DNA from 3 places in the Ralstonia sp. 22111 genome. Region 2 is predicted to be linked to each of the others. Evidence: predicted binding sites of a transcription regulator. Region 2 holds the regulator's gene; each other region holds the start of a gene.
What was found. The regulator FNR, encoded in region 2, switches genes on or off when oxygen is low (the NO sensors DNR and NnrR bind a similar motif). The targets are predictions, from matches to a motif close to TTGATNNNNATCAA.
Positions count from the first base shown of each region.

Region 1: the regulator FNR is predicted to act here: its motif matches at 4,221-4,234, upstream of ACTJK4_RS11060 (universal stress protein).
Region 3: the regulator FNR is predicted to act here: its motif matches at 4,997-5,010, upstream of ACTJK4_RS21740 (cytochrome C).

Region 1 covers NZ_JBQEPR010000003.1:454,389-464,788, reverse strand. The annotation lists gene ACTJK4_RS11090 (class II glutamine amidotransferase) at 1-36, opposite strand, end outside; gene ACTJK4_RS11085 (hypothetical protein) at 114-347, opposite strand; gene ACTJK4_RS11080 (universal stress protein) at 590-1,045, opposite strand; gene ACTJK4_RS11075 (zinc-dependent alcohol dehydrogenase family protein) at 1,126-2,136, opposite strand; gene ACTJK4_RS11070 (MgtC/SapB family protein) at 2,289-3,515, shown strand; gene ACTJK4_RS11065 (CBS domain-containing protein) at 3,561-4,028, opposite strand; gene ACTJK4_RS11060 (universal stress protein) at 4,314-4,814, shown strand; gene ACTJK4_RS11055 (universal stress protein) at 4,855-5,694, shown strand; gene ACTJK4_RS11050 (BON domain-containing protein) at 5,728-6,381, shown strand; gene ACTJK4_RS11045 (flavodoxin family protein) at 6,427-6,957, shown strand; gene ACTJK4_RS11040 (TraR/DksA family transcriptional regulator) at 7,004-7,366, shown strand; gene ACTJK4_RS11035 (BON domain-containing protein) at 7,397-8,044, shown strand; gene ACTJK4_RS11030 (helix-turn-helix domain-containing protein) at 8,144-8,944, opposite strand; gene ACTJK4_RS11025 (PAS domain-containing sensor histidine kinase) at 9,198-10,400, shown strand, end outside.
Region 2 covers NZ_JBQEPR010000005.1:218,751-229,150, reverse strand. The annotation lists gene infB (translation initiation factor IF-2) at 1-1,930, opposite strand, end outside; gene nusA (transcription termination factor NusA) at 1,993-3,468, opposite strand; gene rimP (ribosome maturation factor RimP) at 3,465-3,953, opposite strand; gene ACTJK4_RS15100 (pseudouridine synthase) at 4,162-5,946, opposite strand; gene scpB (SMC-Scp complex subunit ScpB) at 6,037-6,882, opposite strand; gene ACTJK4_RS15090 (sulfite exporter TauE/SafE family protein) at 7,367-8,110, opposite strand; gene fnr (fumarate/nitrate reduction transcriptional regulator Fnr) at 8,288-9,016, shown strand; gene ACTJK4_RS15080 (hypothetical protein) at 9,038-9,292, opposite strand; gene ACTJK4_RS15075 (FixH family protein) at 9,289-9,516, opposite strand; gene ccoG (cytochrome c oxidase accessory protein CcoG) at 9,543-10,400, opposite strand, start outside.
Region 3 covers NZ_JBQEPR010000010.1:134,210-144,609, forward strand. The annotation lists gene ACTJK4_RS21710 (GlcG/HbpS family heme-binding protein) at 1-42, opposite strand, end outside; gene ACTJK4_RS21715 (zinc-binding alcohol dehydrogenase family protein) at 74-1,087, opposite strand; gene ACTJK4_RS21720 (LysR family transcriptional regulator) at 1,185-2,114, shown strand; gene ACTJK4_RS21725 (aromatic alcohol reductase) at 2,205-3,164, opposite strand; gene ACTJK4_RS21730 (winged helix-turn-helix transcriptional regulator) at 3,257-3,670, shown strand; gene lspA (signal peptidase II) at 3,723-4,232, opposite strand; gene ACTJK4_RS21740 (cytochrome C) at 5,111-6,451, shown strand; gene ACTJK4_RS21745 (c-type cytochrome) at 6,491-7,111, shown strand; gene ACTJK4_RS21750 (DUF1330 domain-containing protein) at 7,168-7,461, opposite strand; gene ACTJK4_RS21755 (MarR family winged helix-turn-helix transcriptional regulator) at 7,525-7,983, shown strand; gene ACTJK4_RS21760 (dienelactone hydrolase family protein) at 8,125-9,090, opposite strand; gene ACTJK4_RS21765 (DUF4124 domain-containing protein) at 9,739-10,230, opposite strand.

The DNA of each region.
Region 1 (10,400 bases), on a different contig from region 2:
AATGGGATTGCCTGAATACGCCAGCCAGCGACACATGATGCATTGCCTATAGAGATGCCTTGGAGAGTGAGTCTATGCAATGCGTTTGCGAATGCACAAGAAAATCCCGACCCTCATCCGGCCATGGTCTGGGCGGATTTGCGGCCCTGACGGGCAGGTCCGCCATCCATTTCCTGTGTGTCGTCTCGCACGATATGCAGCTCGCGAATCCGCATGGGCACGGCGCATCGGGTCTCTGCGAGGGTGGCGCGGACTTGCTGGGCAAGCGTCCAACGCGTGTCACAGAAGTGCTCGGTCGTGACCCAGACGTGCACGTTCAGCGCGGCAACACTGTCGTCAAAACGCATCACATTGGCTCGCGTTCCGGGGCGGCTGCGTTTTGCACTCTCTCGGCTTGGTCCGACGGGCGGAGGGCCGGTCCGGACGGGGAGGGTGCAGAGAACTGAGTGCGCTTGAATGCACTGGCCGCCGCGCGACAGGCTCGGTTTCCAGAAAGACTTCGCCGCCCGTCCGGGGTTTCCAGGCGGGCGGCGTCAGGGTGTGCCGCTCTCGCACAAGAGGATCGGGAGGCCGTGCTGCTCGCTGCCTCTTACTCCTCGACCTCACTGCGCACCATCAATACCGGCTTGTTGGTCTTGCGCACCACGCCCTCGGCCACGCTGCCGAGCACCAGGTGCTTGAGCCCGCGCCGGCCATGCGTGCCGAGCACGATCAGGTCGGCTCCGGTCTCGTTGGCTTCCCCGACAATCGTTGCGGAAATTTGCCCCGGCGCAATGGAGTTTTCGAGCAATTTGGTCGAATGCTTGACGCCCGCAGCGTCCAGCTTCTTTGATACCTCGGCAAGCGTGTCGCGGCCGTAGCCGGCCACCTGGTTTGCGTAGGCAATCGAGTCAGCTCCGACCATGTCGAAGGTGATGTCGCTGCTATCGGCAACGAATAGGGCTTCGACTTCCGCGCCCGTCGCCTTGCTGACCACAATAGCCTGGTGCAGCGCGAGATAGGACGCGTGGCTGCCGTCGATGGCGAGCAGGATTCGCTGGTACATGGTGGTCTCCAAGGCGTTGCGCAGTAGGGCACCGCGTGTAATCAGCGTAGACAGCGTGGCGCAGGGGCTGTTGATGCGTGTCAAAGGTCTTCCGAAGACACCTGCAGGACGGCAGCGCCGGCCACCCGCCCAGCGCGGAGGTCTTCCAAGGCGGTGTTGGCATCTTGCAGCCGGTAGGGCGTGACGTGAACCCGCAAGGGGACTTCCGCGGCGATGCGCATGAGCGCGAGTCCATCGGCTCGCGTCAGGTTCGCCACCGAAACCAGCTTGCGTTCCTCCCACAGCAACCGGTACGGAAACGCGGGAATGTCGCTCATGTGAATGCCGCCGCAGACCACTGAACCGCCCTTGACCACGGCCTGCAGCGCCTGCGGTACGAGCGCGCCGATGGGTGCGAAGATCAGCGCGGCGTCGAGTGGCTCCGGGGCGGCGGTGTCGCTGGCGCCCGCCCACCTGGCGCCGGTGTCCAGCGCAAGCTGCTGAGCCGCAGCGTCGCCGGCCCGGGTGAAGGCAAACACTTCCCGCTGCTCTGCCACGGCAATCTGCGTGATGAGGTGGGCCGCGGCGCCAAAGCCGTAGATGCCGATCCGGCGCGCATCGCCTGCCATGCGCAGCGTGCGGTAGCCGATCAGGCCGGCGCAGAGCAGCGGCGCCGCGTGGGCATCGTCGTACCGCGCCGGAATCGGCAGGCAGTACCGCGCGTCGCAGACCACGTATTGCGCATACCCGCCATCGCGCGTGTATCCGGTAAAGGCCGGGTGATCGCACAGGTTTTCGCGCCCGTGCAGGCAGTACGGGCAGACACCGCACGTCCAGCCCAGCCACGGCACGCCCACGCGTTCGCCCGGGGCGGGCGTCGTCACGCCTTCGCCGCACGTCTCGACGATGCCGACGATTTCGTGCCCAGGAATGAGGGAGGGTTTCGGGGCAGTCAGTTCGCCGTCCACGATATGGAGGTCGGTACGGCAGACACCACAAGCGGACACCGCGATCCGGACCTCGCCCGGCCCAGGCTTGGGCGTGGGAACTTCCCGCCAAATCAATGGCCTCCCGGCGCCTTCCATCACCATGGCCCGCATCGATTCAGACATCGCTGTCTCCGTATGGCGTGTCTGGTCAGTATGGATCAGCCCTGAAAAACTTAGTCTCGGCAGTCGACCATCGGCTGCGCCAGATCAATCGGAAGGCGTTGCCGCGCGCAATACTGAATGGGTGCAATGCAACGGCCATCCGGCTCCACTGAATGACTTCACTGCTGTCCTTCTCGGTTGCCTTGGGCGTGGGCCTGGCGATCGGCCTTGAGCGTGAGCGTAGTCACACCGGCAGCGCAGAACTGCCGGCGGGCATGCGAACGTTTGCGATCGGGGCGCTGGCTGGCGCCATTGCGGCAAGCCTGCCCGTGCCGTTGGCCGTGCCCACGGTGTTGCTCACGGTAGCGGTGTTGGCGGCGGTGGGTTATCACCATTCGGCCAATGTCGATCCCGGCGTGACGACGGAACTCGCATTGGTGGCCACCACGCTGTTAGGCGCCTATGCCGTGAGCGAGCCCGAAATGACGGCTGGCCTGGGCACGGTACTTCTTGTCCTGCTCTATGCGAAAGCGGGTTTGCATCGGTTTGCCCGTACGGTCATCACCCAGCGTGAACTCGCCGATCTGCTGATCCTCGCCGTCGCGGCATTGCTGGTCTGGCCCGCGGTTCCAGACCGGAACATGGGGCCGCTGAACGCCTGGAACCCACATACGCTGTGGCTGGTTGTGCTGCTTGTCATGCTGACCGGCAACACGGGCCATTTTGCGGCGCGATGGTTTGGAGAGCGTATCGGCTTGCCGCTGGCAGGCCTGTTCAGCGGGTTTGCATCGAGTGTGGCAACGATCACGGCCATGGCAGCGCGCGTGCGCAAGGACCATCGCCCCATTGACGGTGCCGTTGCCGCGGCGCTGCTGTCCAACGTCGCTACGCTGGTGCAGATGCTGCTGCTGATTGCCGCCATCAACATCGACTTTTTGCGCGTGCTGGGGGCTCCGCTGGCGGTCGGCATGATTGCGACGGTGGCATGGTCCGCTCTATGGGTATGGCGTGGCAGCGAGCCGCTTGAGGAGGCGCCGGAGAGTTCAGCGTCATCCATCAACTGGCGTGTCGCGATTGGTTTTGCCCTGTGGACGGCGGCCTTGCTGCTTGCCGCCGCCGCCGCGCGCACATGGTTTGGGACAGCAGCGGTGGTGGCTGTCACCGTGTTTGGTGCATTTGCCGATGTGCATGCCGCCACCGCATCCATTGCAACGCAGGTGGCTGGCCACACGCTGCAGACTTCGACGGCAGGCGCGCTGGTGATGCTTGCGCTGACGGCCAACACCTTCTCGAAGGTTGTCGTGGCCATCAGCGGGGGCCGCGCTTTTGCTGGCAAAGTCACCGCTGGTCTGCTGACCATGCTTCTGTCCAGCTGGGCGGTGTTCTGGTTTGTCGCCTAGTCAATTCTGCCCAGTGCACATGCGGTGTCGGCAGGGGGGGGAGCCTTAGAGGATCAAATCGGACGGCGCATGCTGGCGGGACCCGCTAGCGTTGTCGCGACCGAGAATGCCGGCCAGCAAGGTCCATTCGCCACCCATCGCGCGGATGGTGTCGTCCAGGCTGAGCATCCCCACCAGTCGTTGCTGACGATCGACCACTGCCAGACGGTGCAGGCCGTGACTGAGCATCGAGCGCAAGGCTTCACTGATCATGGCGTCATCGTGAATGGTCAGAAGACCGCGCGTCATGACTTCCGATACGGCGGTCTCGGTGCAGTCGCCGCGGTTGGCTATCCCGTGCACCACCATGTCCCGGTCTGTGACGATGCCGACCACCCGCGCTCCGCAGCCGGTGCGTTCCGTGACAAGGAGCGCACGAGCGCTTTCGTCCCGCATCAATCGGGCGGCCTGCTGCAGCGTCGCCGTTGACTGGACGTGGACGATGCGGCGGGAGCAAATCTCGTCGACCCTCATGCTGAACTCCGATGCGCGTACGTTTTCACTATAAGAACGGGCCGGTGTCAGAAGTTGATCCCGCACAAGGTGCCGTGAGCTTTCCATGACTGCACGAGGCGGCAGCCGATAGCGGAGGAGTCTATTGAGCGTCGGACACATGCCCTTGAGGCAGATCAAGTGGCGTCGCTGGGGAGTCCGCCGAGCCAAACGCTGATGTAAATCAAGGGGTGATCCGCTTGGTGGTCCAACATTGAATCCAGCAACCCCGTTTGGGGCGGACGACGGATTCGATGGAGGCACATCATGTACGACAGGATTCTGGTAGCGGTGGATGGCAGCCCGACGGCAGATCGCGCGTTGGACGAGGCCATCCAGCTTGCGCAAAAGCTCGGCTCTGAGCTGGTCATCGCGCACGTGATCGACAACTCGTATCTGATGTACGACGTTGGCTACATCGATGTCGGCGCCTTTACCGAAGCCTTGGTCAAACAAGGCAACCAAATCGTTGCCGACGCGCGGGCCAAGGCCGAGAAGGCAGGTGTGCACGTTCACAGCGTGGTGGTTGACGACCCCATCGGCACCTTCGATATCGGCACTGCCATTGAGCAGGCCGCCCACAACGTCGGCGCGCAAGCCCTGGTGCTGGGCACCCACGGGCGTCGCGGCTTCCAGCGCTTGTTCCTGGGCAGTGTGGCCGAGAGCGTTGTACGCCGGAGCACGCTGCCGGTGCTGCTCGTCCGCGCGGTGGAGACGCAAGCACCGCACGCCGCTACGGAACCGCTGAGCAATGCCGTCATTGCCTAGTCGGGTAGCGCATCCTCTGACACGACATCGGGATCTGACCATGAGCTACGCCAGTGTGATGGTGCATCTGGACCGCAGCGAACGCGCCATGCACCGCCTCAACCTTGCGGCCCAGTTCGCACAGGCGCACGGTGCCAAACTCGTCGGCATCTATGCGAGCTTTGCGCCAAGCCTCAGCTGGTTCTACATGATGGAAAACGCCGCACGTTATCTGGAGGAAGACCGGATCCGGCGCGACAGCGTGCGGGATGCCGTGCACGCGCGCTTTCGCCAGGCGACCGAGAAGCTTGCGGTCGAAACGGAATGGCGTGCAGTGGAAGGCGACCCCGTGGCACTGGTGCTGCGTGAGGCGCGGGAGACCGATCTTCTGGTCGTCGGACAACGCAACCATGACGACCCGGATGAATTCATCGCCGGCGACTTTGTGGAAACCCTGATCCTGGAGTCGGGCCGCCCGGTGCTGGTGGTGCCGTATGCCGGCAACTTCACCGCATTGCCCAAGCGTGTGCTTCTGGCCTGGAGCGGCGGCCGCGAATCGGCTCGCGCGCTGCACGATGCCCTGCCCATGATGACGGGCGCAACGGTGCACGTGCTGCAGATCACGAGCACGCAGCCCAAGCACTGGGCTGAAGAAACCACGGTTGGGCAGGTTGCGCGTGCGCTGAACGCGCGCGGCATCAACACCACTGTGGAAGAGGCCGACTGCGCAGATTCCGACACCGCCGTGGGCGAGCTGTTGCTCTCGCGAGCGGCCGACTTCAATGCCGATCTCATCGTGATGGGCGCCTATGGGCACAGCCGCCTGCGTGAACTCGTGCTGGGCGGCGTGACACGCACCCTGCTCAAGACGATGACCGTACCGGTGCTGATGTCGCACTGAGCCTTGACCTCGATTGCACCTGAGAAGATCGCCATGAAGAACGATATCCAGCTCAAGCACGATGTCGAAGAGGAGCTGCTATGGGATCCGGCGGTGGACGCCAGCCGCTTTGCGGTGCAGGCCAAGGACGGCGTCGTCACGCTCTCCGGCGGTGTCGACAGGTTTGCCGACAAGCATGCCGCGGAGGAGGCGATCCGCCGCGTTGCCGGTGTGACCGCGCTTGTCATCCATGTGGATGTACGGATGCCGCCAGAGATGGAACGCCCGGATGACGAGATTGCGCAGGCGATCAGCAGTGCATTGCATTGGAATGCTTCGGTGCCGCCGAATGTTGTCCAGATCACTGTTGAAAACGGGGCCGTGACGCTGCGCGGTGAAGTCGACCAGGACTTCCAGCGCCGCGCGGCGCTGGACACGGTGCGCAGAGTCCACGGCGTGAAGTCCGTGGCCAATGCGCTGACATTGCGCCCCGCCTCCGGCCCGGCAGATCTGAGTGATCGCATTGCGAAGGCGCTGCAACGCCTGGCTGTGGTCGACGCCTCGCGCCTCAGTGTTTCCGTGGCGGACGGGACGGTGACTTTGTATGGGCCGCTGCGCAACCTCAACGAGTGCCGTGCGGCCCGTGAAGCTGCATGGGACGCGCCCGGCGTGCGTGCCGTTGTCGATCAGATGTGGGTTGTTTCCTAGACGCAATTGCCCGTTCCACTGCTTTCGAAAACCCTGGAGTCCGAGATGGAAAAGAAGCTGATCGTGTACTACTCGCGTACCGGTACGGCACGTCAGGTTGCCGAGCAGATGGCTGCGCAGAGCGGATGGCAGCTTGCCGAGGTAACCGACGAGCATCCGCGCGCCGGCTTCCTGGGCGATGCGCGCTGCGTCATCGAAACGGTATTCCATGCGCGCGCCAAGTATCGCTATGAAGGTCCGCCGCTTGGTGAAGTCGAGCACGTTGTCGTGATCGCGCCCATCTGGATGGGCCATCTGGCTTCGCCCATGCGGGACTTCCTGGCTGACCAATTGCCGGCGTCCACGCACTTGTCTGTGATTTGTGTCATGGCGGCGCGCGGGGCATTCCGCGCTGTGGAAGAAATCATGCGGATCACGGCCACCATTCCGGCGCCGGTGCTGGCGTTGTTCCAGCGCGACGTGCTCAGCGGGTTGTCGCAGGAGGAGATCGCGGGCTTTATCGATCAGGTGAAGACCGCCGGGCGGTGGGAGCAATCGAGGCAGCGCCCAGCCTGGCTGTCGCCAACCGAAGCTTGAAACCGGACACACAGCGCGACGCTGAATCAACCGAAGGAGACTGGGCATGACCCGCTTTACCGAGGCGCAATGGAAACGGCTGACGAGCTTGCTCGACGAACAGGAAGCCCGCGTGCAACGTCAACTAGCGGCGCTGGGCGAATCCGTTGTGCCGATCCAGCGTGAAGCGCCGTTCGAAAACGCGGATCTTGCCGATGAAGAGGCGGGGGACCAAACGAACGACGTCATGCTCGCCCGTTACCGAACGGAACTGGAGCAACTGAATGCTGCACGCGAGCGCATGCAGCAGCACAGCTACGGCATCTGCGTCGATTGTGGCGAAACGATTCCGTTTTTACGCCTGCAAGCCCAGCCGACAGCCATGCGCTGTCTGTCTTGCCAAACGGCGCGTGAACGCCACTGGGCATAGCCAGGCGACTCTATCCAGCAGGAGCGAGATATGAAAAGCGATCTGGGCATCAAGCAGGACGTCAACGACGAACTGCTTTGGGAACCTGCGGTGGATGCCGCAGGGATTGGTGTGGAAGTGGAGAACGGCGTGGTGACACTGACCGGCCACGTGCGCAGCTACATGGAGAAGCTTGCAGCCGAGCATGCAGCTGAGCGCGTAGGTGGCGTGCGTGGTGTCGTGCAGAAGATCGAAGTTCGCCTGCCGGGTGCACACACCGATGCGGACGTTGCTCAAGCGGCCCGTGACGCGCTTGAATGGCAGGTCAGCCTGCCGTCCAATCGCATCGAGGTATTGGTCGAGAACGGCTGGGTAACGCTCTCGGGCGAGGTCGACTGGCCATACCAGAGCGAACAGGCGGCGCATGCGGTGGGATCGTTGCGCGGTGTAGCAGGTCTGATCAATCGGTTGCGGATCAAAGCGCGCGTGGTACCGGCCAATGTGGCCGAGCAGATCGGTGCGGCGCTCAAGCGGCATGCCGCACGCGAGGCCGATCACATCCGCGTCTCCGTTCAGGGCGGGACGGTGACCCTCAGCGGCCACATCGGTTCCGCGGCGGAGCGGCGCGCTGCCAAGGGCGCGGCATGGTCCGCACCGGGCGTGACGGAAGTCATCGATCATCTCCAGATCGCGCCGTAGGGGCGGGAGTCATGCAAGAAAAAAAAACGCTGCCCGGCAGCAAATCCGGAGCAGCGTTTTTTAGTGGATTAGTGGATTAGCGGAGAACAGGCAGACCGATCAAAGCTCAGTCAGTGCTGCCTTGTCGGTCAGCTCGATGTTCTTGCCGCTCACGACGATCCAACCCTCGCGTTGAAACCTCGACAGCGCACGGCTGACCGTCTCAAGCTGCATGCCGAGGTAGCTGCCGATTTCTTCACGGGTCATGCGCAGCGTGAAGCTCGAAGGGGAATATCCGCGGTCCTGCATGCGCGTGGAAAGGTTCAGCAGGAAGGTGGCAACCCGCGCTTCTGCACTCAGCCCGGCGAGCAGCAGCATGAGCCCCGACTCGCGCACGATCTCTTCGGCCATCAATTGGTGAAGACGATGTTGCAGGGGGCGGATGTCCTGGCACAAGTCCTCAATGCAATGGAAAGGCATGGAGCAGACCGTGCTGTCTTCCAGGGCAATCGCATCGCAGGTGTGTCGATCGGCGGCAATGCCATCGAGCCCAAGCGTTTCGCCCGACAGTTGGAATCCGGTGACGTGATTTGCGCCGTTGGGGTGCGATACCACGGTTTTGAACGATCCCGACCGGATGGCATACAGGGCGTGGAAGTTGTCGCCCGCACGGAAAAGTGCTTCGCCCTTGGCGATCTTGCGCCAGGTGTGCACCATCTGGTCCAGTTGTTCGCGTTGCGCGGTTGGTACAGCGCTTGCGATGCAGGCCCAGTGCATCATGCAATTCGCGCACTGGCTGCTGGGAATCAGTGGCGTAGTCTGCCGGGCCTGCGTTGCGTCGCGCACGAGCCTGAGTTGGGGAAGCGCAGCAGGATGGCGGGTTTCAATGGGGGCAGGGGACTCTATGGTGCGCGGAATCATGGGGCGGCTCCGGAAGGCGTCTGTGGTCTTTGAACCACACATCCTCGGTGAGGCGGTGGGTATCCGGTCACTGCGTTCCATCAAGGTCCGGTGTCCGTATGCTCAGTATCGGAGGCGCCGCGTTTGCGCGAAATCAGGCAGCGCTGAGTTGGCCGTCGGGATGCGCCATGCCGGTGTCAGGATTCCCTGACACCGGCGGCAGGGTTTTCCGGGGGGCGCCTCCTTCACACGGCTAGTATCTCCAGCCTTTGGAATGGGCTATGTTGATTGCATCCCGACCTTTTGGTGGTGTTCGGTGCCGGAGCAAGACACTCAATCCTCGAAGGCAACGCACAGGCGGCTGCTGCAGTTGCAATCCACCTCAGCCGAACTGGTGGTGGGTGTGCTGGCCGTTTTGCTACTGGCCGCGGCGGTTGCGCGACTGGCGTTTGCCCTCCAGGCCGGAGATGCCGCCTTCGTTTTACTAGCCTCGGCAAGTATCGCGACGGTTGTCGCACTGGTGTTCTATTGGCTGCGGCTCCGGAAGCTGCGAGCCGCCGTCGCCCGGGATCTGTCGTACCTGGAAAAGAGCGAGGCCCGGCTGGCCGGCATCATCCGCTCGTCCATGGAAGCGATTATTTCCGTCGATGACGCCCAGCGCATCGTGTTGTTCAATCCCATGGCCGAGACACTGTTCGGGTGTTCAGCCCGCCAGGCCATCGGTCGTCCCCTGTCGGACTTTATTCCCGAGCGGTTTCGCGGTGCACACGAGGCCCACGTGCGGCGCTTCGGGGTGACGGGCGTATCGGAGCGTCAGATGGGTAAGCAGCGGCCGCTGTTTGCCCTGCATACCGACGGGCGGGAATTCCCGATCGAGGCGTCGATTTCACAGATCGAGGTGAACGGCGGCAAGCTGTTCACGGTGATGCTGCGCGACACCACGGAGCGCGTCCGCGCGGAAGCGGCCCTGCGGCGCTCCCAGGAAGAACTGCAGCATTTGTCGGACAGCATCCTGGCAACGCGTGAGGAGGAGCGGCACCGCATCGCCCGCGAGCTGCACGACGATCTGGGGCAACGCCTGAGCGCGCTCAAGATGGACATTTCGCTGCTGGCGGCGGATCTGCAGGCCGCACGGAGCGACAAGGCGCTGATCGACCAGACCCAGGCGATGCAACATGTCATTGACGAGACGATTGTTGCCGTGCGGCAGATTTCCGCGGATCTTCGCCCGCCGTTGCTTGACGAGCTGGGGCTGGTGCCCTCCATCGAATGGATGGCCAAGAATTTTCGCCAACGCTTTGGCCTGGTCGTGACTGTCCATGCTCAAGAGCTGGCAATGAACGAGCGCGCCGCCATCTCGGTCTTTCGGATCGTGCAGGAGGCGCTCAACAATGTCGTGCGCCATGCCGATGCCACACGTGTTGAGATCGCGTTCTCCCAACAAGAAGACGTGCTGGAGTTGTCCATTCAAGACAAC
Region 2 (10,400 bases):
CCAGACCCTTGGCCGGCGCATTGACCGGCGCCTTCAGTTCCAGCACTTCAGCCTGCAGCAGCACGTTTTCCAGCAGGCTGTCGATACCTTCGCCAGTCTTGGCGGATACCGGCACGAATGGCACATCGCCGCCGTACTCTTCCGGAATCACGCTCTCAGCCACCAGCTCCTGCTTGACCCGGTCGGGGTTGGCTTCGGGCTTGTCGACCTTGGTGATCGCCACCACGATGGGCACCTCGGCCGCCTTCGCGTGGGCGATGGCTTCCTTCGTCTGCGGCATGACGCCGTCGTCGGCAGCCACGACCAGAATCACGATGTCGGTTGCCTTGGCACCACGTGCACGCATGGCCGTGAAGGCCTCGTGACCCGGGGTGTCGAGGAAGGTGATGACGCCGCGATCGGTTTCAACGTGATACGCACCGATGTGCTGCGTGATGCCGCCGGCTTCGCCTGCCGCAACCTTGGCACGACGAATGTAGTCCAGCAGCGAAGTCTTGCCGTGGTCGACGTGACCCATGACGGTCACGACAGGCGGACGGGTTTCGGCCTCGGCGTTCGTCGGCTCTTCCACGCCGCCAATCAGCAGCGCTTCCGGATCGTCCAGCTTGGCTGCGACCGCCTGGTGGCCCATCTCTTCGACCACGATCATCGCGGTCTCCTGGTCCAGCACCTGGTTGATCGTCACCATTTGGCCGAGCTTCATCATCTGCTTGATGACTTCGGCAGCCTTGACCGACATCTTGTGCGCCAGATCGGCCACAGAGATGGTTTCCGGCACGTGCACTTCACGCACGACCGGCTCGGTCGGTGCCTGGAAGGCATTGCGGTTGTCGTCGCCATGGCGGTTGCGGCCACCCTTGGAGCCGGAGCGCCAGCCGTCGGCACCGCCACCGGTGTCGCCGCGCGTCTTCAGGCCGCCACGCTTGCCACCACGGTTGTCGTCTTGCCAACCCGCCTTGCCACGACCGCCCTTCTTGTCACCCGTAGGCGAGCCCGGTGCAGCAGCGGCAGGTGCGGGGGCAGCCGGCTTCTTGGCAGCCGCAGCCGGGCGTGCTTCGCCAGCTGGCTTGACCGGCTTGTGCAGCGTGCCCGATTGCTCGGCCTTCTTGACCTCTTCAGCCTTACGCTCAGCGGGCGTCTTCAGCACGCGAGCCGGAGCGCTCATCATCTCGCGGATGGCTCGGGCTTCGGCTTCAGCAGCTTCGCGACGCTTGCGAGCGGCATCTTCCTCGGCCTTGATCTTGTCGGCAGCAACGCGCGCTTCGTCAGCAGCCTTCTGGGCCGCTTCGCGCTCGGTTGCCAGACGTGCGGCGTCTTCCTCGGCCTTGCGGCGCGGGGCTTCGTCCGACGCTTCAGCGGCAGCGCGGGCAGCCACGGCTTCCTCTTCCGCCTTCTTGGCAGCGAGTTCAGCCTGACGCTTCTGCTCGGCTTCGGCGGCTTCCTGACGGGCGCGACGCTCAGCCTCCTCGCGCTCCATCGCTTCCTGGCGTGCCTTCAGCTCGGCTTCCTGGCGAGCCAGCAATTCGGCCTGGCGGCGCTGTTCTTCCTCGCGACGCGCGACTTCCTCGGCATCGACCACCGGCGCGGCCTCTGCAGCCTCCGATTCGGCCTGTGCCGCGTTCGGCTCATCACGCTTGACCAGCACGCGCTTCTTCTTGACTTCCACTTGCACGGTACGCGTCTTGCCGGTGGCATCCGCCTGGCGGATTTCGCTGGTTTCGCGTTTGGTGATCGTGATCTTCTTGCGCGCGCCATCCTCGGCGCTGCCGTGTGCTCGCTTGAGATAGTCGAGCAGACGGGTCTTGTCCGATTCGGTGATGACGTCTTCCGGCGTCGCCTTTTGCACGCCCGCGGCCTGCAATTGTTCCAGCAGCGCAGATGCGCTACGGTTCAATTCGCCAGCGAGTTGGGCAACTGTTGTGCTTGCCATTCAAACCCTTTCGATGCTTGGTTTCAGTGAGGATTGCGATAAACGATCAACGCTTATGCGACTCACGAAAACCAGTGTTCACGCGCCTTCATGATCAGCGCCTTGGCTTGTTCTTCGTCGACGCCGGTCATCTCGACCAATTCGTCCACGGCCAGCTCGGCCAAGTCGTCACGCGTCTGGATGTTCCCCTCGGCCAGCTTGCCGATCAGCTCCGGGGTCAGCCCCTCGAGGTCGCGCAGGTCTTGCGACACCTTCTCGACCTTTTCTTCCTTCGCCAACTCCATCGTCAGCAACACGTCGCGAGCGCGATTGCGCAGCTCGTTGACGGTGTCTTCGTCGAACGCTTCGATTTCCAGCATTTCCTGCAGCGGCACGTAGGCCACTTCCTCGAGCGAGCTGAAGCCCTCTTCGATCAGGATGTCGGCAACCTCTTCGTCCACGTCCAGCTTCGCCATGAACAACTGGCGAACGACGGAGCTTTCTTCTGCCTGCTTTTGCGCAGACTCTGCCGGCGTCATGATGTTGATCTGCCAGCCGGTCAATTCCGACGCCAAGCGAACGTTCTGGCCGCTACGGCCGATGGCAACGGCGAGGTTTTCCTCGTCGACCACCACGTCCATGCTGTGCTTTTCCTCGTCCACGACGATGGACTGCACTTGCGCCGGCGCCAGCGCACCAATCACAAACTGCGCCGGGTCTTCCGACCACAGCACGATGTCCACGGCCTCGCCGCCAACTTCGTTACGCACAGCCGTCACACGGGTGCCGCGCACGCCGACGCAGGTGCCAATCGGATCGATACGCTTGTCGTGTGCAACAACCGCGATTTTCGCACGCACGCCAGGATCGCGCGCGGCTGCCTTGATCTCCAGCAGGCCCTGTTCCATTTCCGGCACTTCGTTTTCGAAGAGCTTGATCAGGAACTCAGGGCAAGTGCGCGAAAGCTCGATCTGCGGGCCGCGTGCGGTGCGGTCGACATTCAGGATGTACGCCCGGACGCGGTCGCCTGTACGCAGATTTTCCTTCGGGATCATCTGGTCGCGGGCCAGCAGCGCCTCGACGCGACCGGTTTCAACGATCAGGCCCTTCTTGTCGGCACGCTTGATCGTACCGGTCATAACCTTCTCGCCACGATCCAGATAATCATTCAGGATCTGCTCGCGCTCGGCATCGCGGATGCGCTGCAGGATCACCTGCTTTGCAGCCTGCGCGCCAATGCGACCGAACTCGACCGACTCGATCTGCTCTTCCACGAAGTCGTCTACATCGAGGTCAGGATTCTGCTCCTTGGCTTCGAACAGCAGGATCTGCTTGTCCGGTTCCTGCAGGCCTGCATCGTCGGGAACGACGAGCCAGCGACGGAAGGTTTCGTGTTCGCCCGACTCACGGTCGATCGCCACGCGCACATCCACGTCTTCTTCAAAGCGCTTCTTGGTCGCGGAAGCCAATGCGGCCTCCAGCGCCCCGAACACCACATCCTTGTCGACGTTTTTTTCGCGCGCAAGCGCATCGACGAGCAACAGAACTTCGCGGCTCATTGCTTGTTCCCTTTGTTTCGATTTCCTTTGAAGTCCAGCACGGGCACCAGCCGGGCGCGGTCGAGTTCCGACAGCGTAAATTCCAGCAGCGCGGGGCCTTCCTTGCCCTCAAACTCAAGGCCGATTCTTTCTTGGCCTGGTTCGCCCGTCGGGGCCTGAATGATTCCCGTGAAATTCTTTTGCCCGCCAACCGGCAAGCGCAGCGTCACCTTGGCCTCAAGGCCGGCGAAGCGCGTGAAGTCGGCCAGCGTGCGCAGCGGGCGATCCAGCCCCGGCGACGACACTTCCAGCCGGTCATAGTTGACGTTTTCAACTTCGAACACGCGCGTGAGCTGATGGCTCACTTTTTCGCAATCTTCAATGACGATGCCGTTCTCTGCCTGATCGATATACACGCGCAGCAGCCCGGCGGGCGCGCGCTCCACTTCCACCAGCTCGTAACCCATGGCGGTGAGGGTTTTCTCAATCAGATCAGTCAGATGCACGTTTTTCCTGAAGAATTTCCCGGTATGGCCAACCTGCGGAAGCAAAAAAAAATGGGCGCAACGCCCATATCATTCGCCCATCTTCTACAGGATGACTTTTGATTAGACTCACATTGTAATACGCTTCCAGGCAAAACGCAAAAATTGCCCTGAAGCCGCCACAAAAGGGGGGCGTTGCGACGGCTGCCGCACACAACGCCCGCATTTTTTAGCGCTTACCGCCGCGTTTTCCACCACCGCGCGGCGCCTTGTTGCCGTTAGGCATGCCGCCGCCGCTCTTTCCAGGGCGCTTGCCGCCGGGCGAACGATTCCCATCACGCATCCCACCGCCACCGGCCGCGCCGCCGCGGACATTCGTGCGCTCGCCCATACGGGTGCGCGCTGTCAGCGTGGTCGGACCGCCCACATTGATGTAGCCCATGGACGTTTGCATCGGATCGGGCTGACGCGGGTTGGACGGACGGCGCTGCGCGGGCTGCGCGCGATTACCGTTCTCAACACCCATACCGCGCGACTGGAAGTTTGCTTCACCGGCAAAGCCAGACGACATCGGCCCCATCAGCACCGGCGCAGGCCCACGGCGACGATTGCCCTGGCGGTCTTGCCCACCGCCAGAACTGGCCGTCGGCACCTTCATGCCCAGCGTGCCCATCAGCGTACGCACATCCTCGGCCGACACTTCCTGCCAGCGCCCGCGCTTGAGGCCACGCGGGAGGACGAAGCTGCCATAGCGCGTACGGATCAGGCGCGACACGGTCAGGTTGACCGCTTCGAACATGCGCCGGACTTCGCGGTTCCGGCCTTCGGTCAGAGCGACGTGATACCAGTGGTTGACACCTTCGCCGCCGCCATCGACGCAGCGCAGGAAGTTGGCTTCGCCGTCCTGGAGTGGGATGCCGTGCAACAGCTTTTGGCGATCGATCTCAGCCAGCTCTCCAAGCGTACGCACCGCATATTCACGCTCAACGCCATAGCGCGGGTGCATGAACCGGTTGGCGATGTCACCGGAGGTCGTGAAAATCAGCAGGCCTTCGGTGTTGAAGTCTAGGCGACCGACAGCGACCCACTTGCCGGTCTTCATGCGCGGCAATGCATCGAACACGGTCGGACGGCCTTCCGGATCGGACTGGCTGACAATCTCACCGGCCGGCTTGTGATACAGGAGCACGCGCGGCGGCTTGTTGGGAAGCTTGCGCTGGATCAGCTTGCCATTCACGCGCACTTGGTCGGTCGCGAGAATGCGTTGGCCGATATGAGCCGGCAGGCCATTCACGGAAACGCGACCCTGCAGGATCAGGTCTTCCATGTCGCGGCGCGAGCCAAGTCCGGCATCAGCCAGGATCTTGTGCAGCTTGGGCGCGTCATCGTCGGATGTCAGTTCGCGCGTCTTGGGAGACTGCGAGGCGCCGCCGGCGTCAACCTCCGAGTCGTACGCGCCTGAAATCACGTATTGGAAGACGTCTTCGGAGCCCTTGCCACCCTTCAGCCCCTTGCCCCCGCGATTCTGGGTCGGGCCGCCGGCCTTGCCTTGCGGTTTGCCGTTGCGGCTCTGCTGCTTGCCACGACCGCCGGCATTCTTGCCCCCTGCGCCTTCCGTACGCTCGCTGCGCTCGGCGCGCTCTGCCGGCTGGCCTTCGCCTTGACGGCGACGATTCTTGCCAAAACGGCCGCGCGGACCACGTCGCTCGCCCTGGCCGTCTGCTGGCGCCTGTTCGGCCGATGCAGCACTTTCTGCGGCAACGACCGTCGGCTCAGCCGCCGCCTCTTTCGGCTTCCGCACCCGTGGCGCGCGGCTCTTGCGCGGCTGAGCAGGCTGGCCAGCGTCCGCGCCACCCGCCTCAGCGGCTTCACCCTCAGGGCGGCCGTCCTGCTGCTGGCGGCGCGAAGCCACGAGGTTGCGCAAGCCGCGGCGCAGTCCCTTGCGACGAGGCGCGGCCTCAGTCCCATCACCGCCGTCTTGTCGCGGCGGCTGAGCGTCGGCGTCGGCCGGCATACGTGTATCCATGGAATCTGGCTGGGTGCTCACAACGTCTTTCAAATCTAAGGGTTCAGACCATGCGCCGACTGCGCGGCTGCCATGGCATTACGAATGTTCATTGGCCGGAGCCGCAGGCGGCTGGACCGGTGTTTTGTACTCATCTTCGGATGGAACCTCGGTCGCACTCAGCGCTTGCGACTCGGTTTCCAGCGCTGGCTCGTCACCCGCCGCAACCTCAGCAGGCGGCACCGGCGTTTCAACGATGACCTCAACGGAAGCCTCGGCAACCGGCGACCCAGCCGATTCCTGCACCGAAACCTCGGCGCTCTCAGCGCCTTCCGGCGCGTCGTTGACGAGCGCAGTCAGCTCTTCCACAGCAATTGCACCGCCCTCAAATTCGATGGCACCCTGCTCCAGCAAGCTCGCCTGCGCCTGGGCGCGGGCATCTTCAAGCGGCGGCAGTTCGTCCAGCGAGCGCAAGCCAAGGTCGTCGAGAAACTGCTTGGTCGTCGCATACAGCGCGGGGCGGCCCGGCACGTCGCGATGACCGATAACCTCGATCCAGCCACGGTCTTCAATCTGCTTGATGACCTGCGTGTTGACCGTCACGCCACGAATGTCTTCGATATCACCGCGAGTGACCGGCTGGCGATAAGCGATGATCGCCAGCGTTTCCATCACAGCGCGCGAGTACTTGGGCGGCTTTTCCGGGTGCAGGCGATCGAGGTACACGCGCATTTCCGGGCGGCTCTGCAAGCGCCAGCCGGAGGCCAGCGCGACCAGTTCGACACCTCGATTCAACCAATCCTGGCGCAGCTCTTCGAGCAGCACACGGATGGTATCTGCGGACACATCTTCGTCGAAGAGCTTGCGTAAGTCATTGACTCGCAACGGGTCCTGCGCGCAGATCAGCGCGGTTTCGAGGACGATCTTCGCCTCTTGGGTATTCATCGGGTTGAGCGGCTCGTCATTGCTCGCGCGCGGCCAGTCGCCGTCACGCTTGAGGTTTGTCGTCCCACCGCGAAGCACGCGGCATTTCTGAATGCTGTTGCCCGCCCGGGCCCGGCGCGCGAAGACCAATTAATTCAATTGGACCCTGCACCGAAACGCAGTGGCTATGCCCGCGAAGTAGGGCCGGAGGAGCGAGTTGATCCGGTGCCGGTCAGGCACCACAAGGGCAATTTCTTCCGCCGCCATGGGGACGGATACTGCACCGGACGACTGCCAAGAAGAACGGCAGCCCGCCCGAATCGACTGTCCAGGGGACTCTACCGCTGGATGGCATCGCTTGGCGCCGCGCTTAGGATTGTTGATTTGCGCGGGTGGCGAATCGAATTGTGGTTGATTGTAGGGCAATTTCCAGCGGCGCCGCAACCGGGAAGATGTCCTAGCCTCCCATCATGGGGCGATTGGCAATTTTCGGCTGCCTGAACGCCTACAGCACCAGACAGAATCCGTGTGCGTTAAGCATCTCTGGCAACCAGATTGCGTGAGCCAGTCCCCAGACCCCAAACCCGGCGATGGCGATGCCGGCCGCGCCCCGCGCCCATCGCTGGCGCGACAGCCCGCGCAGCCACCCAGCCAGACCAGACATCATCAGCAGGTTCGGCAGCGTACCGGCACCAAAGGCGAGCATGACCACGGCGCCGGAGGCGGCGTTGCCTGCCAACAACGCCACAGCCAATGCGCCGTAGACCATGCCACACGGCACCAGCCCCCAGGCCATACCCGTGAGATAGCGGCGCAGCAGCGGCGGCTGACGCTGCAGCCTACCGCCCAGCGTGGCAGCCCCTCGAGACAGGCCACCTGCCACGCGGCCAAGCAAGCGCTCAAGCCACACACTCCGCCACGCATCTCCAGCGGAACGCACAAGCAGTAAAACCCCATAGGCGACCAGCAATGCGCTAGCGAAAGCAAACAAGCCGCGTTGAATCGGCAGCCATTGCTGGCGCCAGACGGTCGCGCCCATCGCACCCATGATTGCGCCCAGCAACGCATAGGTGGACAGCCGGCCGGCATGCATGACGACCTGTTCAAACCAGAGCCGGCGACGGGACACGATCCGCACCGCCACAGCGCCACGTTCGGCCGCGAGTGCGATACCGCTGCACATCGCCAGACAATGCACACCGCCGAGCAATGCAATCAGGAAAACGCTCAGAAGCGCCGCGGCACTCATCTTTCTGACGCTCTTTTGATATGGACCAAGGTTTTCGTTTTACTGTTGCGAACTAAGCCTAATTGACGCGTTTTGCCCCATCGGAAATGTCCGAGGACAAGAAGGTCGCCGTTATAATAAGCTGGTGCTGTACAACAAGAATTACTCATTTCACTTTCCCGAAATTCGCCCCCGCCCGTGCTCACTCGAATCGCACTTACCGACCAAGCCTCGCGTTGCTCCACCTGTGTACTCGGGCAAATCTGCCTGCCGGTGGGGATGAACTCGGACGACGTGCGCAAGATGGACGATTTGGTCGGCGAGCGCATCCGCATTAAGAAGGGGCAATCGCTCTATTCTTTGGGTGAGCCGCTGGAGGCGGTGTACGGCATTCGTTTCGGCACGCTCAAAACCCATCTGACGCTTGAAGACGGCCGGCATCAGATCACGGGTTTCCACCTGCCGGGTGAAATCGTCGGGCTTGATGGCATTGGCGATATGCGCCACGTGTCGGACGCCACCGCGCTTGAAGATACCGAAGTCTGCGTGGTGCGCTACGACGAGTTGCAGCACCTTTCGCGCCGGCTGCCTTCGCTGCAGCATCAGTTCCTGCGCATCATGAGCAAGGAGATTTCGCAGGATCATCTGATGCTGCTCACGCTGGGCTCCATGCGTGCGGAGGAGCGTCTCGCAGCCTTCCTGCTCAACCTGTCGAAGCGTTCGGCCCAGCGCGGATATTCGTCGACCGAGTTTGTCCTGCGCATGAGCCGCGAAGAACTCGGCAGCTATCTTGGCCTGAAGCTCGAAACGGTCAGCCGCCTGTTCTCGCGCTTTGCCGAAGCAGGTCTCATCCAGATCCGCCAACGCCACGTCAAGCTGATCGACCTGGCCGGCCTGCGCCAGGTCATGAGCGGTCAGGCGGCCTAAGCTGCCGTCCATGGCGCCCGCTCAGACCAGCGGGTGCTCATGCGCTTCCAGCTTGCCAATGCCAGGCGACACATAGAGCGTCAGCGCGCTCGACAATCCGCACAACAACCAGAACACAAAGAACGACACGGTGTAGACGGCCTGGGCCGACACCGTGATCTGTTCGCCGAAAAAGCGCAGGTCGGCGGGGTCTACCACCGCGAAGACCACCAGCTCAGCCAGGGCAGCCGACAGAAATGCCGGCCACAGAATCCACATCAGCAGTCGACGCTTCATCGGGCCTCCGTGTGAATGGCATGCGCCGGTGCGCCAGCCGTCTTTTCGACGACCAAACCGCGCCGTACGACGTTGTCGTGAATGACAGCATCGGGATGCGACATTGCCAGCCAGATGGTCACGCCACAGCCGATCATGGCGACGAACGGCCCTGCCATCAGCAGCCACGGCCAAGGCTCGCGCCACCACGGACGGGCCTGTGCGGAAGATTGCGTTGCGTGCATCGTTGCCTCCTGTTGGGGATGCCGCATCAGCGCGGCACGATGAAGCTCGACGGTTCGCGCAGTACAAGGCTGTCGCTACCGCTGTCTGCATGGATGACGAAACGGATTTTGTGCGAGCCGGGGGCGGCATCGTCAGCCGGCCGGCGCACGCGCACTGGCAGCAGCCGGTTAGCCGCCGGCGGGAGCTCCAGTGTGGTGGACTCGCCCTGACCGCCCTGCACGTCCAGTTCCGGCATGCCCTCTGCGGTGATGGTCACGCGCATGGGGTGCTCGGACGCGTTCATCAGTTGCAGGCGATAAACGTTCTCGATCTTGCCGCCGTCCACTTCACGCGCCAGTGCGCCACGATCACGAATCACGTCAACCTTGAGCGGCTGCCGCATGGCCAACGCCACGATGAACCCCGTGACGAGCACCAGCATGATCCCCGTATAGATCAGCACGCGCGGGCGCAGCAGATGTCGCCGGGCTTCCTTCGGGCTGAGCCGATCAAGCATCGCGCGTTCCGACGTGTACCGGATCAGACCCCGCGGGTAGCGCATCTTGTCCATGACCTGGTCACAGGCGTCAATGCAAGCACCGCAACCGATGCATTCGTATTGCAGCCCTTGGCGGATATCGATGCCGGTGGGGCACACCTGCACGCAGATGCTGCAGTCGACGCACGCACCCAGACCCTGAGCTTCGAAATCGGCGTTGCGCGAGCGGCTGCCGCGCGGCTCGCCGCGCTGCGTGTCATACGTCACGACGTAGGTATCGGGATCGACCATCACGCTCTGGAAACGAGCGTAGGGACACATGTAGCGGCAGACTTGCTCGCGCATGAAACCGGCGTTGCCCCACGTCGCAAATGCGTAGAACAGCATCCAGAATGTCTGCCAGGG
Region 3 (10,400 bases), on a different contig from region 2:
TTCCAGGCTGATCGTTGCCGTGGGGACGATAGGGAGTGTCATGGTGAGGCTCCTTGTCAGATGTCTGCAGGGTTCAGCCGTTGGCAACAACGACTTTGCCGATCATGTTTCCGGCTTCCACCAGCGCATGCGCCTTGATCAAGTTCGCGGCGTTGATGCCATCGATACGCTGCGTCAGGGTGTGCTTGATGTCGCCGCGATCGACCAGTTCGGCCACACGGCGCAGCAACGCGTGTTGTCGGGCGATCGTGGCGGTGGTGAACATGGCGCGGGTGAACATCAGCTCCCAGTGAATCGAAATGGATTTCCCCTTGAACGGGCCGATATCCAGATCCGCCGGGTCGTCGATGAGGGCGAATTGCCCCTCGGGGCGCAGCACAGCGGCGATCTGCGGTACGTGAGCGGCGCTCTGGTTCAGCCCAGCCACATGCGTCACGTGATCAATGCCAAGCGCTGCCAGTTGGGGCGCCCACGGTTGACGGTGATCGATGACGTGGTGTGCACTATGCGCCAACACCCATTCACGGGTTTCGGGCCGCGAAGCCGTGCCGATCACGGTCATCCCCGTCAGCGCGCGCGCCAGCTGGGTCAGGATGGAACCGACACCGCCCGCCGCTCCGGTCACCAGCAGCACGCTGTTCTCCGTCGGATCGGCCGCCTGGACCCGCAGTCGATCAAACAGCAGTTCCCACGCAGTGATGGCTGTCAGCGGCAGCGATGCGGCCTGCGCAAAATCCAGCGATGCCGGCATGGGGCCCACGATGCGTTCGTCCACGGCATGCAGTTCGCTGTTGGTGCCAGGCCGCGTAATGTCGCCGGCATACCAGACACGGTCACCCGGCTTGAAGCGGGTGGCCAGCGGGCCAGTCGCGCGGACGATGCCCGCAGCGTCCCAGCCGGCAATACGCGCCTGCCCTCCTGGAATGTCTCCGCCACGCCGGATCTTGGCATCAACCGGGTTGACGGACACCGCTTTGACTTCCACCAGCAGATCGTGGTCGCGAAGTTCAGGCGTCGGCAGCTCGATGTCTTGCAGCGCCTGGGGATGGCTGATCGGGTGGTTCTGATAGAAACCGATGGCTTTCATGCACGTTCTCCAGGAAGTGAATGAGGGCCATGCTATCTTTCAGCGATATGCGGATAAACGGGCTGCGCGCCCAAACACTTTCGGCATTTCAATGAAAATCATCCGCCTCGATGACGTGCAAATCTTCGTGCACACGGCCGACGCCGGTAGCTTCTCGGAGGCGGCGCGGCAGCTGAACATCGCCCCCGCGCAGGCAAGCGCGTCTGTGCAGCGGCTGGAAAAAGCGCTGGATGCGCGCCTGTTCACCCGGTCCACACGCAGCATGCAGCTGTCAGAGGCTGGAGAGCGCTACCTGCCGCATGCGCGCGTCATGCTGGGCGCGCGAGAGCAAGGCGAACAGGCGCTGGCCGGTGGCCGGGAAGCACTCTCCGGCCCGTTGCGACTGTCTGCTCCGTCCGATTTCGGGAGAAACCTGCTGCTGCCGTGGCTCGACGATTTTCAGCATGAGCACCCCAGTTTGTCAGTGCACCTGAAACTGAGCGACCGGTCTGCCGACCTCATCCGCCAGCCGCTGGACTTTGCCGTGCGCTACGGGGCGCTGCCCGATTCATCCCTGCTGGCCATCAAACTGCTCGACAACAACCGGCGTGCGTTGTGCGCGGCGCCGTCGTACATCGAACGACATGGCGCCCCGGCCAAGGTGGACGACCTGCGGCGACACAACTGCCTTCGGTACATCTGGAGCGAGCAAGTCCACGAACGCTGGCGCTTTACGCTGCCCGGCGGCGAACGCACCGTGGCAGTCACCGGAAATCGCGTCAGCGACGATGCCGATGCGGTGCGCCGCTGGGCCATCGCAGGCGAAGGCCTGCTCTATAAATCGCGACTGGATCTCATCAACGATTTGAAGGCCGGCCGATTGGTCGAGATCTTTCCGCAGGAATACGGCGAGCCCGCGCCGCTGCATTTGATTTGCGCCCACCGCGCGCAACTGACACCCGCCATCAAAGCGCTGAGTGCCTTTCTGCGGGAGCGCTGTATGGCGCTGCTTGCAAGCTATTCCGCGAAAGGCTCGCCATCCGAGTAAAACGGTGCCGACCGACTCACACTGAATTCGCAGCCGGGCGCGGACAACTCGAAGGCTGCACGCTGAACAGCCGCGCTCCGGCGGCCCGCCTTACGATTGCGCGTTGCGGCCCGACGCAAGGTTTGCATGGATCCACGCTGCCACGTCAGTGACAGGAATGGCGTGGCGTTGATTGAACGTCCCGCGCTTGTCCCATGCGACACCCCGCCCTTGGGCAAAAGCCGCACGATACTTGCGCATCATGTTGTGCGGGTCGCGTGCCAACTCGTCGAGCAAATACTGCTCGGTCCACTCTGAGCGGCTGAAGGGACGACCGAGGGCCGCTTGCAGCTTGTCCGCGACTTCACCGTAGGTCACGGTGTCGCCGGCCAGATAGACGATCTCGTTGCGGATACGTGGTTGAGCGAACACGATCTCGGCAGTGAGCGCGCCGATGTCATCGGGCGTTGTCAGCGTCACAGCGGTGTCCAGGCTGCCGAGGGCGTGAACCGCATGGTTTTGCAGGTCGACAACACCAAAGTCCGGCTCAAACAGGTAGCTCATGAACATGCCGGTCGAGATGATGACCCACTCGGTCTTGTGCTGACCGCGCAGCAGTTCGCGCACATCCAACTGCGCATCGAAAATGTCCTGCGGACTGCCGCGACCGATCACATCAAAGTCCACCCCGAACTGCCATGGGAAGTACCTCGGGATACGCGCCTGCAAGGCAGCCCGCGCCAACTTCATTGGCGTGTCGATGCCGGCTGCATAACCCGCGCAGCCGATGACGGTGTCATATTGCGCGAAGACGTCGGCAAGCTCTTCGATGGAGCTTTTCACAAGATCGCCTACGACGATCTCGATCCCGAGACCTCGGATCTGAGCGATATCTTGTTGCTTGCCGGGTGCGCTGGACTCAACGGCACTGGCGCGCAGCAGCACGCTGATCTTCGCGCCGTCCACGCCCTGCGCGCGGCGTGCAAGATTGCGCAGTACAGGGAGACCGAGTTCACCGGCACCGAGCACGAGAATGTTCTGGGACGTAGCGTTAGGATCTGTTTGATTCATCATCTAGCCTGCCAAGGAATGTGTTGCGGCAGTCTAGCGATGCATGGGTGTGCATGGAAGAAGGCACACGCGTGATACTGGGAGCCACGCAGTTGGATCGAGACGAACTTCTCAACTATTCGCAGACCGTATGTGACGGCCTGAGAGACGACGATGATGGATTGCGGCGAGAGGTGCTCGCCCATGCCGGAAGCCGTTGGTCACTCGGCGTCGTCCACACGCTGGGCGTGTACGGCAGACTGCGCCATGCAGAAATCGGCAGGCGCATGCATGGCGTGACTCAACGCATGTTGACGCGCACGTTGCGACAGCTCGAGCGTGACGGCTTGGTGGTCCGTCACGACTTTGAAGAGATACCGCCCAGGGTGGAGTACGAGCTGTCCGACACGGGCATGGAACTGCTCGTTCGCATGGTCCCGTTGTGGACCTGGATCGTCGAGAATGCGGACCGCTTCCGAGAAGCGAGGCTGAATTTCGACAGCGAGCACCGCGATGCAGACGCATAGCCGGCTGGCGTTTCGATTCGCCTACGCGATGTTGGCTCGGGCCCTTCACCCCTCAGGCCGTCGACGCGCCCGGCAGGGTTGGTCCGCGCTTTACACCACGGAAGAGAAGGAGCGCCACGCCGAGCATGATTCCCATGTCTGCGACGTTGAACACCCCTGTTCGCAACTGGCCGATGCCCATGTTCAGAAAATCAAAAACCCGGCCATCGTAGACACAACGATCGAACAGGTTGCTCAGCCCTCCACCCAGAATGCAAGCTGCCGCAATGACTTCGGTACGGCGGAGCGTGGGCGAACGCAGCACCCACACGAACAGGCCGACCAGAATCGCCAGGACGCCATAGATGAAGACGATATTGCGCGTCGCATCCGACATTCCAGCCCCCAGGCTTAGGAACGCGCCGTGGTTATAGGTGGGTAGAACGAGCAGGCTTCCTGAAAGCAATGACACGACTTCGCCGGGCGTCAATATTTGCTTGAATAAAGCCTTCGTCGCCTGGTCGATGATGATCCAGGCGAGCGCGCCAAGCAGCGCAGTGGCAACTCTTTGTTTCGTCGTCATTCGAGAGGTCATCTGTAAGCGGGACCCCATTCTAGTCAGAGTCAGATTCGGGGAACGGCTGCACGGGAGTTGTCCACAACCGCACTGAGGATGTCGACCGGCCGCTCCTGGCCGTAAGCTGCCTGATGCGGCTTTCGTGAACTGCGATTAGGTATTCAGCAGCCGATTCCCGCATGCAGCGAAAGCGATGCCGCTGGCGTCAAAGAAGAAGGGGCCGAAGGTGGCGGCGTCAGCATGCCATCTGACAAAAAAAGGCCCCGGCCGGGACGGGTGGCCGAGGCTAGCTAGGACTGCATGGACGATCAGGGAGAGGGAGGAGCCTCCCCTTAATTTTCCAGGGGCGGAGTCTATGGAAAGGGCCCTGCCGAGGCAATTCAACAATTCTCAGCGGGACCGATGCTGTAAGGATGACGCCTCCGCAAACTGAGGGTGTCTCGGGCCTCTTGAAGCATTGGAGGCGCTGACGTCATTGGACCAACGTCTGCTCTCTGCTGTGTGGGGAGGGGGGACTGCCACCCTCACCTTGCCCCAGCCTTCCCGGCCCGTCACGGGAAGGCGTCAATCCATTGCAATTGGTTGTAGCCCGTGCGCTTTATGGCGGCTACCACATGCAACGTTTTCGGATCGACATCGCGGCCCCCAGCAACATCGAGAACAGCCCAAGTTTTCTCCCTCGCACAGCGCGCAAACGTACAACCGGCATTTCCACGAGGAACGCCCCCTTCTTTGCAAGCACGCCCTGCCTTTGTGGCACGCGTAAAAGGTTGATCCGTATCAGGCTAATCGCGTCGGAGCGTTTGACAGTTCCGGCAGCGGCGCCTTTCATAGATGAGCGTGCTGGTGAAAAAACCGAACAAAAAAAAGTGGGGAGGGGCACCATGCGACGTTTCAATACTGCGCTCCATGCGCTCGCGGGGCTGCTGATCGGCGGCCTGATGGCGTGGTCAGGACAAGCCAGTGCGGTACCGGCTTTCGCCCGCCAGACCGGAATGGCATGCATGGCGTGCCATGTCAGTTTTCCTGAACTGACACCCTTCGGCCGCTTCTTCAAGATGACCGGCTATACGCTGGCCAACAACAAGACGATTCCGCTCTCGGGCATGGTGCAGATTTCGCGCACCAACACGCGGACGATCGATCAGGACAACTTCGACTTCGTGCGCAACGGAGACACGGTGCCGCAGCAAGTGAGCCTGTTCTACGCTGGGCGCATTGCGGGGCCCGTGGGTGCCTTCGCACAGTGGACGTACGACGGTGTTGCGCACCACAGCGCGCTGGACAACACCGATATCCGCGCTGCATGGCACCTCACGCGTGAGGACGTCGAGTTCATCTACGGCGTCACGGTCAACAACAACCCGACGGTGTCTGACGTGTGGAACAGCACGCCGGCGTTCGGGTATCCCTATGCGGCCCCCAGCATCGGCGTGCCTCCACTGGCAGGCACCCTTGTCGACGGTGCATTGGCACAGCAGGTGGTAGGCGCCAGCGCATACGCTTTCTGGCAACGCCATATCTACGCAGAACTGGGCGCCTATCGGACTGCCGATCAGGCCTTCTCCGTGTTCCGTGCTGGGCAGGACACCGCAACCCCGGGCGGCGTTGCGCGCTTGAGCGGCGCGAACCCGTACTGGCGTCTGGCATACAACCAGGAGTGGGGCTCGCATTCGGTCATGTTTGGCACATTCGGGTTGCTGGCCAACCGGTATCCCGACAACACCATGCCGGGCACACCAACCGATCGCTTCAAAGACTATGCGCTCGACGCGCAGTACCAGTACCTGACCATGACCCATGCGTTCACGGCGCAGATGGCATGGATTCACGAGCAACAGAACTGGCGGGCGAGCTTCCCGAGCGGTGGCATCGGCGCGGGCCCCACGCCAGCCAACCCAACCGATCACCTCGATACCTTCAAAGCCAAGGCGTCGTACTACTACCAGCGCAAGTACGGAGGATCGGTCGCGTACTTTTCAACAACCGGCAGCGCAGACCCCGGCCTGTACGCCCCAGAGCCTGTAACGGGCAGCGCCAACGGGCGGCCCGACACGCAAGGCCTGATCCTGGAATTGGACTATTTGCCTCATCCGCAGATCAGGCTCGCGCTGCAGTACACGTGGTACCTGAAGTTCAACGGCGCCCATGCCAATTACGACGGCAACGGCAGAAACGCGGTCGATAACAACACGATTTACCTGCTTGGCTGGTTCATGTTCTAGCCGTAGGTCACGCGCGAAGATGCGAGGGGGGAGAACGCCATGAATGGATTCCATCAGCACAGGCGAGTCTGGCTGACCGCGCTGGCAGCGTTGGCGATGATCGGCTTATCAAACATGGCGGGCGCGCAGGATGGCGAGAAGCTGGCCGCGCAGCTGTGTTCTTCGTGCCATGGGGTGCACGGCAAGAGCGAAGCGCCGATGTTTCCGCGCCTGGACGCACAGGTGCCGCAGTACCTGGAAGGGCAGCTGAAAGGCTTTCGCAACCGCGGCCGGGGTGAGACTGACGCACAGGCCTTTATGTGGGGTATTGCATCGCAGCTCGACGACGCAACCATTGCGTCTCTGGCCGAATACTATGCACGGCAGACTGCACCTGCCGGCCCTGCGGGTGACCCGGCACTGATGGCGCGCGGCAAGGAGATTTTCGAGCACGGCCTGCCTGCGGAAGGCGTACCGGCGTGCGCGTCGTGCCACGGGGCGCAAGCGCAGGGCAACGGAACCTTCCCGAGGCTGGCGGGCCAGCATGACGCCTATCTCTTGCGGCAGATTGCGGTGTTCAAGAACGGCACGCGCGCCAACGCTCCCGTGATGAGCGCCGTTGCTCACACGCTGACAGACGACCAGGCGAAAGCCGTTGCTACGTTTTTACAGGCGCAGTAGCGGTCTGCATTTTTTGAGCGTACCGACAACGTACGTGACTGGCCGGAAGCGGCCGATCACGACAGCGTTTCGACAACGAACATCCGCGCTTGCTGGGCCTCCTGACGATCCGCCTTGATCGGCGCATAGGTCTCGGAATTGTAGAAAGCCAGCGCTTGGGCCAGCGTCGGGAACTCGAACACGCCAGCCATCGGCAACGGGTCTTCATCGCCCTCCAGAACTTGCGCGACCGGGCCGAAATGCAGGATTCGCCCACCCGCGTCTTGCAGTGCAGCTTGAAAGCGCGGAGCAAGCGCCGCCTGCTTGGCTGCGTCGAGGATGCGTAGATTGACGTGTACGTATGCCGGCATTGTGCCTCCTAAATAATGCATATACAGTATTGATGGCAGTCACGATTGTCAAACGAGGTAGGCATGAAGGGTTTTGATCCAGAGGCTTTGAAGAACGTTGCAGCGGAGTGCCCAGGCTTCCAGGCACGCGCAACGGCGCGCGCGCTCACGCGTTACTACAACGCCTGTTTCAAGCCGCTCGGGCTCACGGCGGAGCAGTTCAGTCTCTTGGTTGGAATCGGTGAGGCCGAGGGCACGACGCTGGTCGAGCTGGCGGATAAGGCCGGGGTCGACCCCACTACCCTCAGCCGATCTGTCCAGAATCTGGAAAGCCGGGATTTGCTCCATGCCACCGGCGGACGCGGCCGCGCTGGAAAGCAGTTGACCCTTACGACATCGGGGCGTCGGCTCGTGGCCGATGCGCTGCCGGTGTGGAGTTCGGCCAGAGCAGAACTTGCCGAGCAGATGGGCGATAAAGCGCTTCGTTCAGCAACGCAGGCAATGGCGAAACTGGCCAACGCTGCAGAATCCTCGCGGGCGTAATGCTTCAGGTCACGCAGGCCCCGATTTGTTGGACCAACCTGCGCTGCACTGGCGTCTTGAGCGCATGGGCCGTTCGGTAACGAGGTGCCACGTTGGCTTGTCGTGCTGGATGCGAAAAAAGGGTGATGCAGATGCCCGAATCTACTGCCGTGAGAAGAGCGTACTCAGATACGCGCGAACGTCACGGATGGCCGCTTCGCGTGCCTGGGCGTTGGCTCCAACATGCGGGCCCAGTTGAACGCATGCATCCTTGAAGGTGAACTCGGAGTGGGTGGCGAGGTTGATCAATATCCCCTTCTCGTCTTCGGCGATCTCGCACGCGCGCACCGTTTGCGAGCCTTTGGCTACGGTGGGTGGCATGTCGAGCGGCAGATCGAATGCATGAGGCGCATCGGGGTACACCGTCATTGCAACGTCGTTACCGGCCTTGCGCAGGCGCTCCACATATGCCTCGCATTTTTGGGGCGGGTCGTAATCGTCGGCAGCGCCATGGAACTCCCGGATGGGGGCATCTACATCGGTCTCGTCCCGATAGCGCGTCATGCAGTCGGGATAAAACGGAATGTATGCCTGGAAGCGCGCACCGCTGGTATTCCACAGCCGGTGAAGCCGGCGCATCGCCGCATACAGCGTGGCCTGCCCGCCGCGCGAAAAGCCCATCAGCACGATCCTTTTGGAATCGATTCTCGGATGATGTGCCAGAACGGAAAGCGCACCATATGCGTCGATGATGAGATTCAGCCGCCCCAGCTGGCTTTGGTCACGACTTGTCGAAACGATGCCTCGCCCCGTGAAGCCGTCGATGGCAAAGGTGGCGATGCCCATGGCATTGAATATGCGCTCCCACATTTCGATGTTGGGGCCAATGCCGCTGGAACCGTGAATGAGCACCACTGCCGGCTGTCGCCCGCTCGCCTGGGCGAGGCGTAGCACGCCTCCCACCATCACAGGCTTTCCGTCTTTGCTGCCGGTCAAGACCTGAGTGTCCGACAGCGTGAACGACGGAATCGCATGCACTTCGACATGCGCCGCAATATCACCGCTTTGCGCGTGCGATGTGGTGGCCCAGCAGCACAGGGCAAGGGCGAAAACAGTCAACCACTTCATTGCCTAGCCTCCTGGCGTCAGCCGTCGGTTTTGAGCGTACCGCGCGAAGTCTGATCGCGCTCCAAAGACTTGAATACTGGCCAAAACAAAGCGACGCAAAGACATTTGCGCCAGCCGGCATCTGATTTCAGTCGATGACAGAAACCTTGATCGGCGTTCCATACGCATGCTGCCGGCTAAGCGCAAACAGCTGACCCAGGCTTAGCCTTTCGTTCCAGATATGGCGTAACTCCAACCCATACCTCGCCTCAACATCCTCAGCCAAGGTTTCGAGCTCAAGGGCGTCAGGAGTCCATTGCCGAGGATATAGCGCTCGGTATATAGCCAGAATCTCATCATCCGGGCTGAGCATCAGCTTCTGCCTATCAGGTAGCGCAAACGCGCCTACAAAGACGAGTAGGAATTCGCGGATCTCCAACTTTGAGGCGGACGGGAAAGCTCTGCGCCAACGCTTTCCCTGACAGCTCCGGCCACTGAACGTTGCAGGCAAGCCCCATCCAAGGGACGCTGACCATAGTAGGGAAACCAGAAGGAGTGCGATAACGATGAATGTGGTCACGACCTACCCATATTGGAAATGGAGATTCGGAAACCGCCCAGCCCACGAAATGCCGGCAAAGTCTTTACAGCCAGTTCTAAGGAGTGGTCCTATCGGCGGGCTTCAGCGTTTCGCGCCGTGCAATTTGTCGGCTCCTTGACTATAGGGCACTGCGCAAGGGCCTCGACTTTTACCGAGCCATTCGCGTTTTTATATGGGCCAAAGCATTCCTGCGCCTGGCGGTACAGCTTCCATTGCTCGGCGCAGCTGAGGCCATCGGTTTCCGTTGAGGGTGCAGCGGCATCGACGACCGCAGGCGCGGCGGGGGCCGATACGGAACGCTTCGCCCGCGGGGATTCCGTGGATTGCTGCAAGCGAAATAGCGCTTCTCGTTGCTCCGCCGGGCTTGGCGCATCGTTTCTTAGCGTCATGGCTTTGGCGTTGCCTCGGTATTTATCGGGCACAACGTCGCCATAGTGCACAACGCCTTTCTCATCCACCCATTTTGAAACCTGGGCCTGGGCCATGCCGGCGCCAAGCAGCGCCAATGCCAACGCGATCGATACACACCAGTTGCGCGCGGAGAGGGCTCTCATGAACATGCATCGGCTCGCTAGTTTTTGAAGGGAGGGAGCTTATTTGGGCGGCCACCGATTACACACGCCCGGCGTACCGGAACGTCAGTGCAATCCAAGCCTTGAAGCAAAGAAATCTCTGTCCGGATTCTCACTCTACGCGACTTGCATTGAAATCCCCCGCCCGTCTCGGGGAA